3 regions of the Pedococcus sp. P2_D7 genome follow, and region 1 is predicted to be linked to each of the others. Evidence: riboswitches for the same ligand, from Rfam matches in the RefSeq annotation. Region 1 holds a riboswitch; each other region holds the start of a gene.
The links. Region 1 has a riboswitch for S-adenosylmethionine ahead of ssuE (NADPH-dependent FMN reductase). Riboswitches for the same ligand answer to the same signal wherever they lie in the genome.

Region 1 (5,549 bases):
GCCACCCGCTGCTTCATCCCTCCCGACAGCTCGTGGGGATAGCGGTCCTCGAAGCCCTCCAGGCCGACCAGAGCGAGGTTCTCCCTCGCACGCTCGATGCGCTCACGTCGGCCGAGCCCCTGCTGCTCGAGAGCGAAGGTGACGTTGGCCAGGGTGGTGCGCCAGGGGAAGAGCGCGTACTGCTGGAAGACGATCCCGCGGTCGAGCCCCGGGCCGGTCACCTCGCGTCCCTCGACGAGGACGCTCCCACGTGTCGGTCGACTGAGCCCTCCGAGGAGGTCCAGCAGGGTGGTCTTGCCCGACCCGCTGGGGCCGACCAGGGTCAGGAACTCACCGCGCGGCACGTCCAGCGACACGTCCTCGAGCGCCATCAGGGTGCGCGCCCGCGGCTGCTCGCGGGTGGGCCGCAGCGCAAACTCCTTGGTCACCCCCTTGAGCTCGATGTGCGCGCTCATGATGCGTCCTGGGCGAGCTGGTTGAACTCGTTGGTGTAGAGCTTGCTCGGCTGGAGCTCGCCCTTCGTGATGATGCCGCTGTCGACCAGCCACGGCTCCCACCGGGTGAAGTCCTCGTCGGTGATCACGCCGCCCGTGCTGGGGATCCCGACGCTCTTCCAGTACTTGAGGTTGTCGGTCTTCTCGTTGCGGCCGCGCTTCTCGATGATGCTCGTGAACCGGGCGATGACCTCCGCGCGAGGGGTGGTGCGCTCCCACTCGATGGCCTTCGCGACCCCAGTGACGAACTCCTTGGCAGCGGCGGGGTTCTTCGCGATGAAGTCGTCACGCAGCACGTACTGCCCGCCGTTGAAGGCGCCGAAGAGGGCGTAGTCGCTGAAGAGCGAGCGCAGCCCACCCGTGGCGATGGCGTGGTCCTGGAGCACCCCGGAGAGCGTGCCCACGTCGACCTGCCCGCGACGGACGGCCAGCTCGGTGTCGTTCGGCGGCAGCGGCACGAGCTGGACGCGGTCGATCTCCTGTGGCGTCAGCCCGTTCTTCTTGAGGTACGTGTCGATCACGGCCTCGGCGTGCGCGCCGAGGGTGTTGACCGCGATCTTCTTGCCGATCAGGTCCCGCGGGGTCCGGATCGGGCTGTCCTCCTTGACGTAGAAGCCGTTGAAGGACTTGGCGTCCTCGCCGTAGTAGTTGACGACTGCCTTGACCGGCGCACCGGCCTTGATCAGCTTGACCACCGCACCGGAGAAGGCGCCGCCCACGTCGGTCTGGCCGGTGGCCGCCGACTGGATGTCCTGGGGACCGCTGGTCGTGTTGCCGACCCACTTGAGCTTCACCGTCGGGAAGTACCCGAGGTCGGCCGCGAGCTCCGGCAGCCCGACCAGGTTGGCCGAGCCCTGGTAGCGGATCGTCACCGGCCCCTTGACGTCCGTGCTGGCCTCGCTCGAGGGGAGGGCGCAACCGCCGACGAGGCCGAGGGGGAGCAGCGTGGATACCGCCGCCACGAGGGGACGACGCCGTGATGGACGAGTCGTGGCGCGCATCAGGCCACCGCCTCACGCGGCTCGGCACCCGCGGCCACGAGCGAACGGCCCGCGACCGTGTCGAGGAAGACGGCGGTCACCTCGCGAAGAGGACGGTGGGCCACCTCGTCGATGAGCACCTCTCCGCCCTCCACCAAGGTGATGTGGTCCGCGAGGACAAACCAGCCGGGGGTGATGCTGCTCGGAGCGAGGCTGGCCAGCACCGGGCGCAGGGCGTAGTCGACGACGAGCACATGAGCCGGGGTGCCGCCGGTCGCCACGGGCAGGACGACCTTGCCGCGCAGGGCGAACTGCGGGAGGAGGTCGAGGAAGGTCTTGAGCAGACCACCGTAGGCCGCCTTGTAGACCGGGGTCGAGACCACGACTGCGTCGGCGGCCTCGAGGGCCGCGACTGCCCGGGCGATGTCAGGGTCGTGGGCGTTGCCGCGAAGGAGCGGCTCGGCAGGCAGGTCACGCAGGACGACTGGGACCACGACGTGGCCGGCTCGCTGCAGCTGGCGGGCGATGTCAGCGAGGACGGCATCGGTCTTGGACGTTCGGTTGGGACTGCTGGAGATGGTGGCTATGACAGCCATGGGAAAGTCCTTTCGGGCATGGGGCATCACCGGGTCCGCCACAGGGGGCAGAACCGTCGTGGGAGAAGGGGATTCGTCAGGGACCGTCGTCAGGATGTGACGGCGGACAGACGAGCGGAGCTAGCGCGTTAGCGGTGACAGAGCGCGCTGGAGACCCTGAGCAGGTCGACGTGCCTGCGCAGGACACGGTGGCACGAGCGATCGGCTCGGTGCCTGGATCCGTTGTCCTTCATGGGTTTCCGTCCTCGTGGAGGCCCGAGAGCCTCGCGCTTGCGACAGTCGTGCGACTGTCGCCAGGTCCTCACCCGGAGCACCCCGCCGCGAGTGGGAGGGTTGCCGTCCAGCAAGCCGGGGCTGTGCGCTGGAACTCGTGACCTGGGATGAACGTAGCCCTTCGCCTATTACCTATCAAATAAGTAGGATATTGCTCTCGCATGTTGGGACGGAGAAGGGCGCCCACGCACGAAATCCCGTGCGTGGACGCCCTTTTCAGGCCTCGCTGAGCTCAGTCGGTGCTGACCTCGATGGCGATCTTGCCGCGCACGTGACCGGTCTGGCTCAGCTCGAACGCCTTGGTCGCGTCGGCCAGCTGGAACACCTCCGCCACGGGCACGGTCAGCTTGCCGTCGTCGGCGAGGTCGCCCAGAGCGGTCAGGTCCTCCGCGTTGGGACGCACCCAGGCAGAGATGCCACCGGCCTCGGCCACCGTCCCGTCGGCGATGGACCCGTGTCGGCCACCGTCCTTGAGGACCGCGCGAGTGGTCTCCAGCACGCCACCGACGAAGTCGGCCACGACGTCGACGCCGTCGGGCGCGAGCTCGCGCACGCGCTCGGCCAGCCCCTCGGCATACGACACCGGCTCGACACCCAGCCCGCGCAAGAACTCGTGGTTGCCCTCGGAGGCGGTGCCGATCACGCGCGCGCCGAGCGCACGGGCGATCTGCACGGCGAGGAGCCCGACGCCGCCGGCGGCGGCGTGGACCAGCACGGTCTCGCCTTCCTTGAGGCCCAACCGCGCCAGCAGCTGGTATGCCGTGAGGCCGGCGAGCGGGAGGCCGGCGGCCTGGTGCCAGTCCAGCGATTTCGGCTTGCGAGCGACGGTGCGCACGGGTGCGGTGACGAGCTCGGCGAACGTGCCGCCCTGCACCCAGTCCTTGCGGGCGTAGGCGATCACCTCGTCGCCGACCGACCACTCGGGGGTGTCGAGACCGACGGCCTCGACCACTCCGGCGACGTCCCAGCCCGGGATCGCGGGGAAGCCCACCACCATCAGTCCGTCGAGGTAGCCCTTGGCCACCTTCCAGTCAACGGGGTTCACACTCGCGCTGCGGACGCGGATCAGCACCTCACCCGGACCGACCTTGGGGTCGGCCACATCGGTGAGCTGGAGGGTGTCGGGGTCGCCGTACCCGGCGTAGGTGATTGCCTTCATGCCCAGCGCAACTTCGTTGCACACGCGGCTATTCCGCTGGTGCACTCCGGTGTGAGTTAGCCCTCTCGATCGGCTATGATCCTGCAGTCGCGACGGTCACCCGGGCTTCGGCACGAGGCCGCCGCGATCGCATGTCCGCCGCCACGGACGTGCGATACGGCCAGGTAGCTCAGTTGGTACGAGCGTCCGACTGAAAATCGGAAGGTCGGCGGTTCGACCCCGCCCCTGGCCACCCTCCAGAAGCCGCAGGTCAGCAGCACGCTGAACTGCGGCTTCGCCGTTCCCGGAGCGTGTGACGCCGGCAACGCCGGGTCGGGTTCGTTCGCGCGATGAGGGCCGGTGCCGACGATCCGAGTGTTCGAGTGGGTTTCCACAGCCCGATGCACCAAACTCGCTGTGTGCAGGATCCACAGCTCGGCCACCTCGGCGCCCGTACCGGCGACCGCCGAGACCTCCGCGACGCCAGCAGCCACGGCGACCTCAGCCGCTGGCTCGTCGACGCGTCGCCGGACGGCCTCTGGGTGTTCGACAACGAGGGCCACACGGTGCTGGCCAACCCGCGCATGGCGCAGATGCTCGGTCGCGCCCCCGAGGAGATGCCGGGGCTGTCGGTCTTCGAGACCCTCGACGAGGAGGGCCAGGCACAGTTCGAGCACCACCTGAAGGACCTGGAGACCAGCCGCGAGAGTGGCAGCAACCTCGAGTGCAGCCTGCTGCGCAAGGACGGCGAGCGCTTCTGGGCCCTCGTCAGCCACACGCCCATCAACGACGACGACGGCCACCACGTCGGGTGGCTGCACCGGGTCACGGAGTACAGCCACCAGCGGCGCCTCATCGACACCCTCCAGCGCCGCGAGACCCAGCTCGCCGAGGCCCAGCGGATCGCCAAGATCGGTAGCTGGGAATGGGACGTCGTGAACGACGTCGTGACCTGGTCCGACGAGCTCTACCGGATCTACGGCGTCATCCCGGACGAGGGTTTCGTCCCCAACTACCAAGGTTTTCTCGACCGGATGCACCCCGACGACCGCGACGTCGCCGCCCAGGCCGTGCAACACGCCTTGGAGGGCAACCGCGAGTTCGAGTTCGACGCCCGGATCTTCAAGGGAGACGGCTCGATCGCGTGGATCCGTGGCCGGGGCCAGGTCGGCACCGACGACACCGGCGCGATCGTCCGCATGGGCGGCACGTCGCAGGATGTCACGGACACCAAGGACGCCGAGCAGGCCCTGGCCCTGCTGACCGCGATGGCCACGGCCGCCAACGAGGCCACCACGCTCGCCGAGGTCATCCCCCAGATCATGGACCTCGTGACGACCCACACCGGGTGGCAGTCGGTGGCCGCCTGGGTGGTGGACTCCGACGACAACCTGGTCCCGGTGCCCGCGGACACCCGCCCCGTGCCGGACGAGGACCTGGTGGAGGCCCAACGGCTCGCCCACGAGGCGGTCAGCAGCCGATCGCCGCACGCCTCGCTCACGACCGAGGGCACCAGCCTGGTCGCGGCACCCGTGGTCGCCGAAGGACGGGCCGCCTGCGTCATCGTCATGGACACCCGGGCCAACACTCCCCCTACCGAGACCGACGGCCTCACCGTCGCCCGGGCGACCTCGATCTTCGCGCGGGTCGCGGAGCGCGAGCTCGCGGCCGAGAAGCTCCGTCAGGCACGCGACAACGCGGAGAGCGCGTCGCTCGCAAAGTCCGAGTTCCTCGCGACGATGAGCCACGAGATCCGCACGCCCCTCAACGGCGTGATCGGCCTGTCCGAGCTCCTGGGGCGCACCGAGCTGACCGCCCACCAGCGCCGGCTCGCCGACGGGATCGACGGCGCCGGTCGCGCCCTACTCGCGCTCGTCAACGACATCCTCGACCTGTCCAAGATCGAGGCTGGGCGACTCGAGCTCGAGGCGGTCGACTTCGACCCCCGCGCCATCGTCGAGCAGAGCACCACGCTGATGGCCGAGCGCGCCCGCGCCAAGGACCTCGAGCTCGCCGTGACCTGCCTGCCCGACGTGCCGCGCGCTGTCTGTGGCGACCCCGTGCGCTT
Region 2 (5,549 bases), on a different contig from region 1:
CACCCCCATGACCATCGGGTGCTCGTTGCCGCGCGCGGCCTGGCTGCGCAGGACGTCGCCGAGGCTCACCTTCTCGCGGTCGGCGTTGGGGATCTCGATGCCGATCGCGGACTTGCCCGGGATCGGCGAGAGGATGCGCACGTCTGCCGACGCGACGGCATACGCGATGTTCTTGGACAGCGCGGTGACGCGCTCCACCTTCGTGCCGCGGCCGAGCTCGACCTCGTAGCGGGTGACCGTCGGGCCGCGGCTGAAGCCCGTGACCTGGGCGTCGATGTCGAACTGCTCGAGGACCTGGGTGAGCGACTCGACGACGCGGTCGTTGGCGGCGCTGCGGGTCTTGTGGGGCGAGCCGGGCTCGAGGATCGCGTTGTCGGGCAACGTGTAGGTGATGTCGCCGGCGAGGGCGAGCTGCTCGACACGCTGCGGGAGCGGCGTCGTGGGCGGCGCCTCGAGGGCGGCCTTGACCTCGATCACGGGGCTCTTCGCTGCAGTGCTCGACTCCGGGGCAAGGACTCCCGGAGTGGTGGGGCGCTTCTCGCCGGGACGGAACCGGCGTCCGTCGGGGGCCACCAGGGCGGCCTGCTCGAACGCCTCGTCACCCTCGAGCGGACCCTCCGGGTCGATGACCCGGCGACGACGCTTCGGCTTCTCCTCGGCGACCTCCAGGGGCGCCGCGGCGCCGTCGTCGGGGTGGCCACGGTGGAGCAGGTGGTCGCGCAGGTCGGAGAGGCGCGTGGGGATCATGTGCACCGGGGTCGCGGTCATCACCAGCAGGCCGAAGAAGCCCAGCATCAGCAGGATCGGCACGGTGCCGTAGACCGACACCGCGGCCTCGAGCGGGCTCGAGGCCAGGAACCCGATGATCCCGCCACCGTCCCGCATGCCCTCGGCGCCCTGGGGTGGGGTCGGGATGCCCGCGGCGACGTGGGCCAACCCGGAGGCCGCGAACGCGAGGGCACCCAGGCCCACCCCGATGCGGGAGTTGGCCGAGTCCTCCTGCGGCGCGCGCAGGAAGCGGATGCCCAGGAAGAGCAGGGCGAGTGGCACGGCATACGCCACGACTCCGAAGGTGCCTGCGACGACGGCGTGCACGATGTCACCGAGGGCGCCGTCGAAGGCCCACCACTCACGGGCGGCCACGAGGATCGACAGTCCGATGAGGAAGAAGCCGAGCCCGTCACGGCGGTGCTCGGGCTCGAGCTCACGGGCGCTGGTGCCGACCCGGCGCACGGCGCCACCGGCCACGTGCGCCATGCCCATCCAGGTGCCCCGGACCGCGCGAAGGGGCAGCGGCAGCCCTCCCCCCTTGGTCTTGCCACGGGCGGAGGTCTTGCGGGGTGTGCTGCTCTTGCGGTTGGCGGGGCGTGTTGCGGTGCCCCGGCTCCCGGACGAGCGCGACCCTGCTGCTGATCGTGCTGAGGTGGACGGACGTGTCGCCATGCTCCGCAGGCTACGCGAAGGTCACACCGGAAACACGCGTCACACGCGTATCACCGGGGGGCAATCTGCCCCCACCGTCCCTCATCCGAACGGTCGACATCTGGTCGCGATTGGGTCGCCCGAGCCCCTTTCCCCTTACCAAGAGGCGACCCCAGGTGACACGCTCGGCCTTGCGTCTGGCGGGGCCTGCGCCGACGACCAGCAGTGGTCGTCGGCGCAGGCGCGCATCGAGGGGGAACCGGTCGCGGGACCCGGCTCTGCCGACCCCCCGCCAGGCCACGTCGCAGACCCCTCGAGTCCTCGCGGTCCACGTCTCAGATGACGGGAAGCTCCGCCCACGGGCTGGATCGCCCCGTGCTCGACGCCCTACTCTCGACACCAGGTCATGAGTGTCAGCGCGAAGCCCCGGCTTGCTGACCAGCAACCCTCCTCCGCGGTGGGGTGCTCCGGGTGACGACCGGGCCGTCTGCACCCGCAGCCGGCAAGCGCGGACCCGGGAGCACGTTCGGGTCCCACCCGGACCAGGAGCACTCCCCATGTCGATCGCGAGCACCCCCCCACCCGCCTTCCGCCGGAGCGCGCCCCTCGCCCACGCCCGCACCCACCTGCGCCCCGTCCCGGACGCGCACACCTGGGGCGAGGTCGGACCGCTTCCTGCCGTGGTCTCCGAGTCGCTGCCCGTGCCGACCCTCGAGGGCACGGTCGACTACGCCAACTTCGACCACGCCGCCTCGACCCCGGCCCTGGTGAGCGTCAAGGCCGCCGTCGACAGCGCGCTGCGCACGTACTCCTCGGTGCACCGCGGCAACGGCTGGGCCTCCCGCGTGACCTCCTCCTGGTACGAGCAGGCCCGGGCCGAGGTGCGCGCGTTCGTCGGGGCGCGCGAGGGCGACGAGGTCGTCTTCACCCGCAACAGCACCGACTCCTTCAACCTGCTGGCCCGTTGCCTCCCCCGCGACACCCAGGTGTTCGTCTTCGAGACCGAGCACCACGCGGCCCTCCTGCCGTGGTCACCCCGTCGGACCCACCGCCTCCCGGTGCCCGGCAGCGTCGGTGACGCCGCGGTGCTGCTGCGGACGGCGCTGCGTGAGCACCCGGGCCGCCACAAGCTGGTCGTGCTCGCCGGCGCCTCCAACGTCACCGGCGAGATCTGGCCGATCCGCGAGCTCGCGGCGATCGCGCGTCGGGGCGGTGCCCGCGTCGTCCTCGACGCAGCGCAGTACGCACCGCACCGCCCGGTCGACCTCGACGACCTCGGGGTCGACTACGTGGTGCTGTCGGGTCACAAGCTCTACGCGCCGTTCGGCGCCGGGGTGCTGGCCGGACGGGTCGACTGGCTCGACGCGGCCGCGCCGTACCTCGCCGGGGGCGGGGCCACCAAGGCAGTCACCACCCGCGGGGTCGTGTGGCAGGACGGCGCGGCCCGCCACGAGGCCGGCAGCCCGAACGTCATCGGCGCCGTCGCCCTCGCCGCGGCCTGCCACAGCCTGCGCTCCCACGCCGAGGCGATCGAGGCCCACGAGGCGGCCCTCGGGCGCCGGCTGCTCGACGGCCTGGCCGCCATCGACGGCGTCGAGACCTACTCCCTCTTCAGCCCCGACCACGAGCGCGTGGCCGTCGCGACCTTCACCGTCGACGGCGTGGAGTCCTCGCTCGTCTCCGCCGCCCTGTCGGCCGAGCACGGGATCGGCGTCCGGGACGGCAAGTTCTGCGCGCACCTGTGCGTCGACGCCCTGCTCGACGACCCGTATGCCGCGGCGTCGACGACCGCGGTCCGCGCCAGTGTCGGGCTGGCCACGACGGCCGAGCACGTCGACCGGCTGCTCGCCGCCGTGGCCGAGCTCGCCGAGCACGGCCCGCGGGCCGAGTACGTCGAGGGTCCGCAGGGCTGGGCGCCGGTCAACGACCCGCGCGCCCTGGACGTCGCCCGCCCCTGGTAGCCGACCCGCGGCATACCCCGGCCGACAGCTCGCACCCCACCCGCCACCCCTTTATCGGGTTACCCGATAAAGGGGCGCTTCACCCGGGAACGGTTCTCGGGTGGAGCGCAACCTTGTCGGGCGGACCCAGCACAGGTCAGGCCTGGATGACGACCGGGATGATCATCGGGCGGCGACGGATCTTGCCGCCCACCCAGCCGCCGATGGCCCGGCGCATGACCTGCTCGAGCTGGTGGGAGTCGGTGACCCCGTTTCCGGTGGCCTCCGCCAGCGCCTGCTCGATCTTGGGGCGCACCTGGCTGAAGATCTCGTCGTCCTCGGCGAACCCGCGGGCCTGGATCTCGGGGCCCGCCGCGATCTTGCCGGTCGCGGCGTCGATCACGACGATGACCGAGATGAAGCCCTCGTCACGCAGGATGCGGCGGTCCTTGAGCAGCGCCTCGTCGAACTCGCCGACCGACGACCCGTCCACGTAGACGTAGCCGCACGGCACGGCACCGACGATGCGGGCGACGCCGTCGACCAGGTCGACGACCACGCCGTCCTCGGCCAGCACGACCTGCTCACGCGGCACACCGGTCTGGACGGCGAGCTCGGCGTTGGCCACGAGGTGGCGCCACTCGCCGTGCACCGGCATGACGTTGCGGGGCTTGACGATGTTGTAGCAGTAGAGGAGCTCGCCGGCGCTGGCGTGACCCGAGACGTGCACCTTGGCGTTGCCCTTGTGCACGACGTTGACGCCGAGCCGCATGAGGCCGTTGATGATGCGGTAGACGGCGTTCTCGTTGCCGGGGATGAGGGACGAGGCCATCAGCACCGTGTCGCCCTCGCCGACGTCGATGCGGTGGTCGCGGTTGGCCATCCGGGACAGGGCTGCCATCGGCTCACCCTGCGAGCCGGTGCAGATGAGGACCACCTGGTCGTCGGGGAAGTTATCGAGCTTCTTGACGTCGACGAGCACGCCGTCGGGCACGTGGAGGTAGCCCAGCTCGGCCGCGATCCCCATGTTGCGGACCATCGAGCGACCCACCATGGCGACCTTGCGGCCGGCCTGCTCCGCGGCGTTGAGCACCTGCTGGACCCGGTGCACGTGCGAGGAGAAGCACGCCACGATGATCCGGCGCTCGGCGTCGCGGAAGACCTTGTCGATGGCCGGCGCGATGTCCTTCTCCGGCGTCGTGAACCCCGGGACCTCGGCGTTGGTCGAGTCGGTCATGAAGAGGTCGACGCCCTCCTCCCCCAGCCGGGCGAAGGCGCGCAGGTCGGTGAGGCGGTTGTCCAGCGGCAGCTGGTCCATCTTGAAGTCACCGGTGTGCAGGATCGTGCCGCCGGGCGTCCGCACGAACACCGCGAGCGCGTCGGGGATCGAGTGGTTGACCGCCACGAACTCGCAGTCGAAGACGCCGAGCTTCTCGCGCATCCCCTCCTTGACCCCGAGGGTGTAGGGGGTGATCCGGTGCTCCTTGAGCTTGGCCTCGATGAGGGCCAGCGTCAGCATCGACCCGACGACGGGGATGTCGCGCTTCAGCTTGAGCAGGTAGGGCACGGCACCGATGTGGTCCTCGTGGCCGTGGGTCAGCACGATCGCCTGGATGTCGTCCAGGCGGTCCTCGAGGTACTCGAAGTCGGGCAGGATCAGGTCGACGCCCGGGTGGTGGTCCTCGGGGAACAGCACCCCGCAGTCGATGACGAGCAGCTGTCCGTCGTGCTCGATGACCGCCATGTTGCGGCCGACCTCGCCGAGGCCACCGAGCGCGATGATGCGCACGCCGTTCTTGGGCAGCGGCCGGGGCAGGTTGAGCTCGGGGTGGGGATGACTCACAGCAGGCCAGACTCCTTGAGACCGGCGCGCAGGATGTCCAGGTGCTCCGGTGGTGACTCGACGAGCGGCAACCGCACCGTCGCGTGGTCGATGACGCCGAGCTCGACGAGCGCGGCCTTGGCCATGATCGCACCCTGGGAGGTGCTCATGATGGCGTCGACGGCAGGGACGAGCCGTCGGTGGATGTCGCGGGCGGCGGCGAGGTCGCCGCGGTCGACGGCTGCGACCATCGCGGCATAGTCCTTGCCGGCCACGTGGCCGACGACGCTGACCGTGCCCACGGCACCCAGCGCGAGCCAGGGCAGGGTGGTCGCGTCGTCGCCGGAGAAGTAGAGCAGGTCGGT
Region 3 (5,549 bases), on a different contig from region 1:
TGACCGGAGCCTCGTTGCTCCGACCATGGTGCCCGTGCGGCCGCAGCCGCTGCGCCGACCGTACCGGAAATCCCCCGGTCAGGCAGGCGCAGCCAGCACCTTCGCCACGATCGCGCCGACCTGCTCGATCTCGATGAGGAACCCGTCGTGGCCGTAGTCGGAGTGGACCGTGTGGAGCGCCGTCCCGGGGACCGCGTCGGCGAGCTCGTGCGACAGCCTCGGGGGGTAGAGCCGGTCCGAGTCGACGGCCACCACCACGAGGTCGGCGGTGACCCGCTCGAGCGCTGCCGCCACTCCCCCACGCCCGCGACCCACGTCGTGCGAGTTCATCGCCTCGGTGAGGACCACGTAGGAGTTCGCGTCGAAGCGCCCGGCCAGCTTCCCGGCATGGTGGTCGAGGTAGGACTCGACGGCATACCGACCGCGGCCACCCAACGGGTCCTCGGACTGCTGCGGCTCGCGACCGAAGCGCTCGTGCAGCTCGAGCTCGCTGCGGTAGGTGACGTGCGCGATCCGCCGCGCGATCCCCAGCCCGGTCTCGGGTCCGGTGCCGCGCTCGTAGTAGTCACCGCCGTGGAAGTGCGCGTCGGAGCGGATGGCCAGCAGCTGCGCCTGGCACCAGCCGATCTGCTCCGCGGTGGCGTATGCCGTGCTGGCCAGCACGATCGCCGTGCCGATCCGGTCGGGGTGCGTGACCGCCCACTCGATCGCCCGCATGCCACCCATCGAGCCACCGAGCACGGTGTGCCAGCGGTCGACTCCGAGGGCGTCGGCGAGCAGGGCCTCGGTCTGCACCTGGTCGCGCACCGTGATGAACGGGAACCGGCTAGCCCACGGCCTGCCGTCGGGCGCGGGGCTCGAGGGCCCGGTGCTGCCCTGGCAACCACCCAGCACGTTGGCGGCCACGACGAAGTAGCGGTCGGAGTCGAGCGGCTTGCCCGGCCCGACGAGGCCGTCCCACCACCCGGGCGTCGGGTGACCGGGCCCGGTCGGCCCGTCGACATGGCTGTCTCCGGTCAGTGCGTGTTCCACGAGCACCGCGTTGTCGCCGGCGGCGTTCAGCTCGCCCCAGGTCTCGTAGGCCACCCGGACCGCGGGCAGCACCCCTCCGCGCTCGAGCTCGACGGCGCCGAGGTCGACGAACTGGCGGCGACCGACCGGGTCGCCGTCCCGCCAAGCCCCGGAAGTGGCCCGTGGTGGGGAGGTCGTGGTCATCGAAACTGCTCCTGTGGCGCTCGCGCTTGCCGCCCAGGTGAGGGTCGGCCGGGTCTTCACCCGGGGCACCCCACCGCGAGGAGGGTTGCCGCCCAGCAAGCCGGGGCTTGGCGCTGGGACTCATAACCTGCCGCTCATCATACGAGTCGGTCCTTCCCCTGTCCGCTGCGTCCGCTGCGTGGACGTGGTCGCCGTCGTCCACCACGGCTCGGTCGCTCACCCCGCCCACGCGTCCTCCCGAGGTCCCGCCCCGCGGCCCGGACGAACCCCGAGATCGAGCATCCGCTCGAGCAGCAGGGCCAGCCGGTAGCCGGGCGAGGCCCCCAGGGCACGCTCCAGACAGGTCCTCGCGAAGGCGCCGTCGCCGAGCCACCACGCGAGGTTGGCCAGCACCGTCAGAGCGGCGGCGGCGTGCTCGTCGGGCACGGCCCTGACCAGGTGCTGCAGCCGGACCAGATGTCGCCTCCCGGCCAGCGTCTCGTCGTGACCGGGGCGGGGCAGGCAGGTGTGGACGGCGTCCACGACGTCGGGCGACAGGCAGTCCCGGGGCAGGGATCCCGGGCATAGCCAGGCCACCAGTCCGTCGCGGAGCCCGAGGTCCCGGAGGCTGTCGACGAGCAGCGCGACCTGGTCGGGACGCAACGTCTCGACGATCGGCTCGTCATCCCCTGCGCCCGTGAGCCCCAGCGCAACGGCCCAGACCGACAACGCCTCGAACCGGTGGGCCGCCCGCCCCAGACCACCCGTGCCGGTGCGCTCCTTCCTGGCGGTGCGCTCGGCCCTGCCGGTGCGCTCCTCCCCGGCGGTGCGCTCGGCCCTGCCTGCGCTCTCGGCCCGGGCGGCGCGTTCGGCCCGGGCGGCGCGTTCGGCCAGGGCAGCCGCCACGGGGGCGGTGCGCGCCGGGTCGGCAGCCACGAGTGCCGCGAGCGCTCCCCGACCGGGCAGGGGTGAGACGCCGATCCCGACGAACTCCGCCACCGCCGGCGTGTCGGCCGGCGTGGGGATCGGCGAACCGGCTGCGGGACAGCACCCTTCGACGCAGTCGACCGCGAACCACCTGCCGTCGCGCACCACCATCCGGTCGAGCACCTCCACCCCGGCCCGGACCAGGTGACCGCGGACCGTGTCGAGCCCCGGCCGGCCTGCACCCCTGCGCGTCTCGTAGGCGACGAGCAGGACCGCGTCGGGCTCCTCGCGCAGCAGGGGCGGGATCAGCACCCGGGACGCCTCGTGGGCCTCGGTGGCGGTGGGCAGGTCGACCCGCTCGACCAGGACGACCGCCCGGTCGCGCAGCGCGACCACGACCAGCGAGTCCTCGGGGTGGTAGCCGAGCTGGTAGGGCAGGACGGCGACGACGTCGCCCTGGCTGCGCAACCTGATGGAGTTCATGGGTCCACCGTTCCCGGCCGCGCAGCCCTCGGCACCGTCGTGCCAGCACCCTGTGGACGGAGCGGGTCAGGGCCCACCCCCGTGCACAGTGATGGGGCGGTGCGGCGCCGTATCCGCGCCGGACCGCCCCATCGAGGCTCTGCTGGGGTGGGGCCTCGTCGCCCTCAGGACCCGAGGACGGGGAAAGACCTGAGGACCCCGCCGCGCGCTACCGCAGGACGTCGCCCTGGACGGTCTCGTGCGCGGCTGCGCCCTTGCTGGCAGGGTCCAGCCGTTCCCACGCCAGGAAGGACTCGGTCTCGTTGACCACGGTCGCCGCGATCCACGAGACGACGACGGCGTCGTCGGCCAGGCCGAACACCGACAGGGCCAGCTCGGGGATGAGGTCGATCGGGGACACGACGTAGGCGACCGCCCCGAGGACCAGGAGCAGCCGCCCCCGGGTCGTCCCGGCATACTCGCCGCGGAAGGTGGCCGCGAACAGCCTGGGCAGGCTCATCAGCCGCTCCCCCATGCCGGGCGACCCGGGACGGGTGGCGGTCCGCACCGCGGTGGCGATGGTGCGCAGGGCACCGAATCGGTTCATGGCCATGGACGTCCTCCTTGCTCCCGGACGCCAACTGGCCCGGACACGGTGCAAACGACCCGGAGGTCGTGGTGATTCCCTCGCAGCACGGTGACCACGCTCAGATCCCGGTGGCCCGGCGGGGGAACTCGTGCCGGGCGTGGTCGGCGATCTTCTTGAGGAGGAACCCGTCGAGACCGGCTCCGAGGACGCCGCCGATGACCGGGACACCCTTGCCGAACTTCGTCAGCGTCTTCTTGCCGGCGGTCGACAGCAGCCGGAACCCGACCGCCTTGTTGACCACCATCATCGCCGGACCCGGCAGGCGCTGGGCCGCGAGGTTGGCGAGGCGTCCGGTCGAGGCCACCCCGGCCTTCTTGAGCAGGTCGTCGGCATCAGCCCCGACCAGCGTCAACAGCACGGCCGAGCGGATCTCCGGCTGCTTGATGTCGTACCCGCGCAGCGACGCGATGGCCGCAACCATGCGGGTCGCCACGACGTAGAACTCGACGACGTTGGCCGGCAGCGCCACGGGCAGGGTGATGAAGCCGCCGAGACCGGTGACGAACCCACCCGCCGCGGCGAGCTTGAGGTGGCCCCGTACGACGGCGTCGACGGCCTCCTCGGCATCGGGCTTCTCGGCGCGCTTGACGTCGGCGACCTTCTGGGCGGAGTCGAACGGGCCCCTGCCGTCGATGCCCACGTCGAGGAGGCTCTCGATCAGCCCGGTGACGGCGCCGGCGAACATCCCGGAGTCCTCCCGCCCGGCCTTGGCCTGCTCGAGCGCCGAGGTCGGTGCGACCTGCGGCTCGTCCTTGCCCAATCCGAGGAACCCCACGCAACTCTCCCTGATGTCGTCCGGCGCGCTGTCGTGCGTCGGACCGGCCCGGTGACCTGCCCTGACAGCTGTGCTCGCCATCCTGCCACGAGGCCCGATGACCAGCAGGTTTAGCCTTGGAACATGCCTGAGTCCGCTGCTTCGTCCACTGACCGGTCCACCTTCTCCGCCTACGCCCACCCCGACCGGCTCGTCAGCACCGAGTGGCTGGCCGAGCAGGTCGCCGCGGGGCAGGTCGGCGGCCCCGACGGGGTCGTCGTCCTCGAGTCCGACGAGGACGTCCTGCTCTACGACACCGGCCACATCCCCGGTGCGCTCAAGCTCGACTGGCACCAGGACCTCAACGACCCCGTCATGCGCGACTACGTCGACAGCGAGCAGTTCGCGTCCGTCATGTCGGCGCGCGGGGTCGGCCGCGACACGACCGTCGTCATCTACGGCGACAAGAACAACTGGTGGGCGGCCTACGCCCTCTGGGTGATGAGCCTCTTCGGCCACGAGGACGTCCGGCTGCTCGACGGCGGCCGCACCAAGTGGGTCGCGGAGGGCCGCGAGCTGACCAAGGACGTGCCCCAGGTGGCGTCGCTGACCGGCGACGCGGCATACCCGGTCGTGGAGCGCGACGACGCACCGATCCGGGCGTTCAAGGACGACGTGCTGGCCCACCTCGGCGGACCGCTCGTCGACGTCCGCTCCCCGGGCGAGTACTCCGGTGAGCTGCTGCACATGCCCGACTACCCGCAGGAGGGGGCCATGCGTGGCGGCCACATCCCCGGTGCCAAGTCGGTGCCGTGGGCGCGTGCGGCCAACGAGGACGGCACGTTCAGGTCCCGCGAGGACCTGGAAGCCATCTACCTCACCGAGCAGGGCCTGTCGCCGACTGACCCCACGATCGCCTACTGCCGCATCGGTGAGCGCTCCTCGCACACGTGGTTCGTGCTGACCCACCTGCTCGGCTTCGACACGGTGCGCAACTACGACGGCTCGTGGACCGAATGGGGCAACGCGGTCCGCGTCCCCGTGGAGAAGTGAGACGCCGGTGAGCCAGGACACGACCCGCGCGGAGCTGCCGGCGGCGATGCAGGAGATCGCCGACGACTTCGCCGAGCTCCTTGCGCCGCAACGGTTGGAGCTGCTGCTGGAGTTCAGTGAGGGTCTGCCCCAGCTGCCGGAGAGGTATGCCGGTCGGCTGGGTGAGATGGAACAGGTCCACGAGTGCCAGTCGCCGATCTTCCTGGCGGTGGAGGTCGGGGACGAACCGGCGGACTCCCCGGGAGACCGCCCGGTGCACCTGTACTTCTCCGCACCCCAGGAGGCGCCGACCACGAGAGGCTTCGCGGGAATCCTGCACGAGGGCCTCGACGGGCTCACCGTCGACGAGGTGCTCGCGGTGCCCGAGGACGCGCCCTACCGGTTCTCACTGGGCGAGGCGGTCTCGCCGCTGCGGCTGCGCGGCATGGTCGGGATGCTGAGCCGGATCAAGCGCCAGGTCGCCCTGAAGACCCGCGCCTAGTACCCCCTCACGGCGCCTCCCCTCGGCCC

Region 2: another riboswitch for S-adenosylmethionine. It lies ahead of AC1DWJ_RS14505 (aminotransferase class V-fold PLP-dependent enzyme); the one in region 1 lies ahead of ssuE (NADPH-dependent FMN reductase).
Region 3: another riboswitch for S-adenosylmethionine. It lies ahead of metX (homoserine O-acetyltransferase MetX); the one in region 1 lies ahead of ssuE (NADPH-dependent FMN reductase).

Annotation. Positions count from the first base shown of each region.
Region 1 covers NZ_JBFUEH010000007.1:188,812-194,360, reverse strand. The annotation lists gene AC1DWJ_RS17605 (ABC transporter ATP-binding protein) at 1-455, opposite strand, end outside; gene AC1DWJ_RS17600 (ABC transporter substrate-binding protein) at 452-1,495, opposite strand; gene ssuE (NADPH-dependent FMN reductase) at 1,495-2,070, opposite strand; SAM riboswitch class IV at 2,332-2,446, opposite strand; gene AC1DWJ_RS17590 (NADP-dependent oxidoreductase) at 2,576-3,502, opposite strand; tRNA gene AC1DWJ_RS17585 (tRNA-Phe) at 3,661-3,734, shown strand; gene AC1DWJ_RS17580 (response regulator) at 3,901-5,549, shown strand, end outside.
Region 2 covers NZ_JBFUEH010000005.1:438,024-443,572, reverse strand. The annotation lists gene AC1DWJ_RS14510 (FtsK/SpoIIIE family DNA translocase) at 1-1,443, opposite strand, end outside; SAM riboswitch class IV at 1,825-1,937, shown strand; gene AC1DWJ_RS14505 (aminotransferase class V-fold PLP-dependent enzyme) at 1,980-3,383, shown strand; gene AC1DWJ_RS14500 (ribonuclease J) at 3,520-5,205, opposite strand; gene dapA (4-hydroxy-tetrahydrodipicolinate synthase) at 5,202-5,549, opposite strand, start outside.
Region 3 covers NZ_JBFUEH010000008.1:147,012-152,560, reverse strand. The annotation lists gene metX (homoserine O-acetyltransferase MetX) at 79-1,215, opposite strand; SAM riboswitch class IV at 1,233-1,343, opposite strand; gene AC1DWJ_RS18435 (DUF4192 domain-containing protein) at 1,432-2,604, opposite strand; gene AC1DWJ_RS18430 (YkvA family protein) at 2,813-3,196, opposite strand; gene AC1DWJ_RS18425 (EcsC family protein) at 3,291-4,007, opposite strand; gene AC1DWJ_RS18420 (sulfurtransferase) at 4,131-5,039, shown strand; gene AC1DWJ_RS18415 (SufE family protein) at 5,086-5,520, shown strand.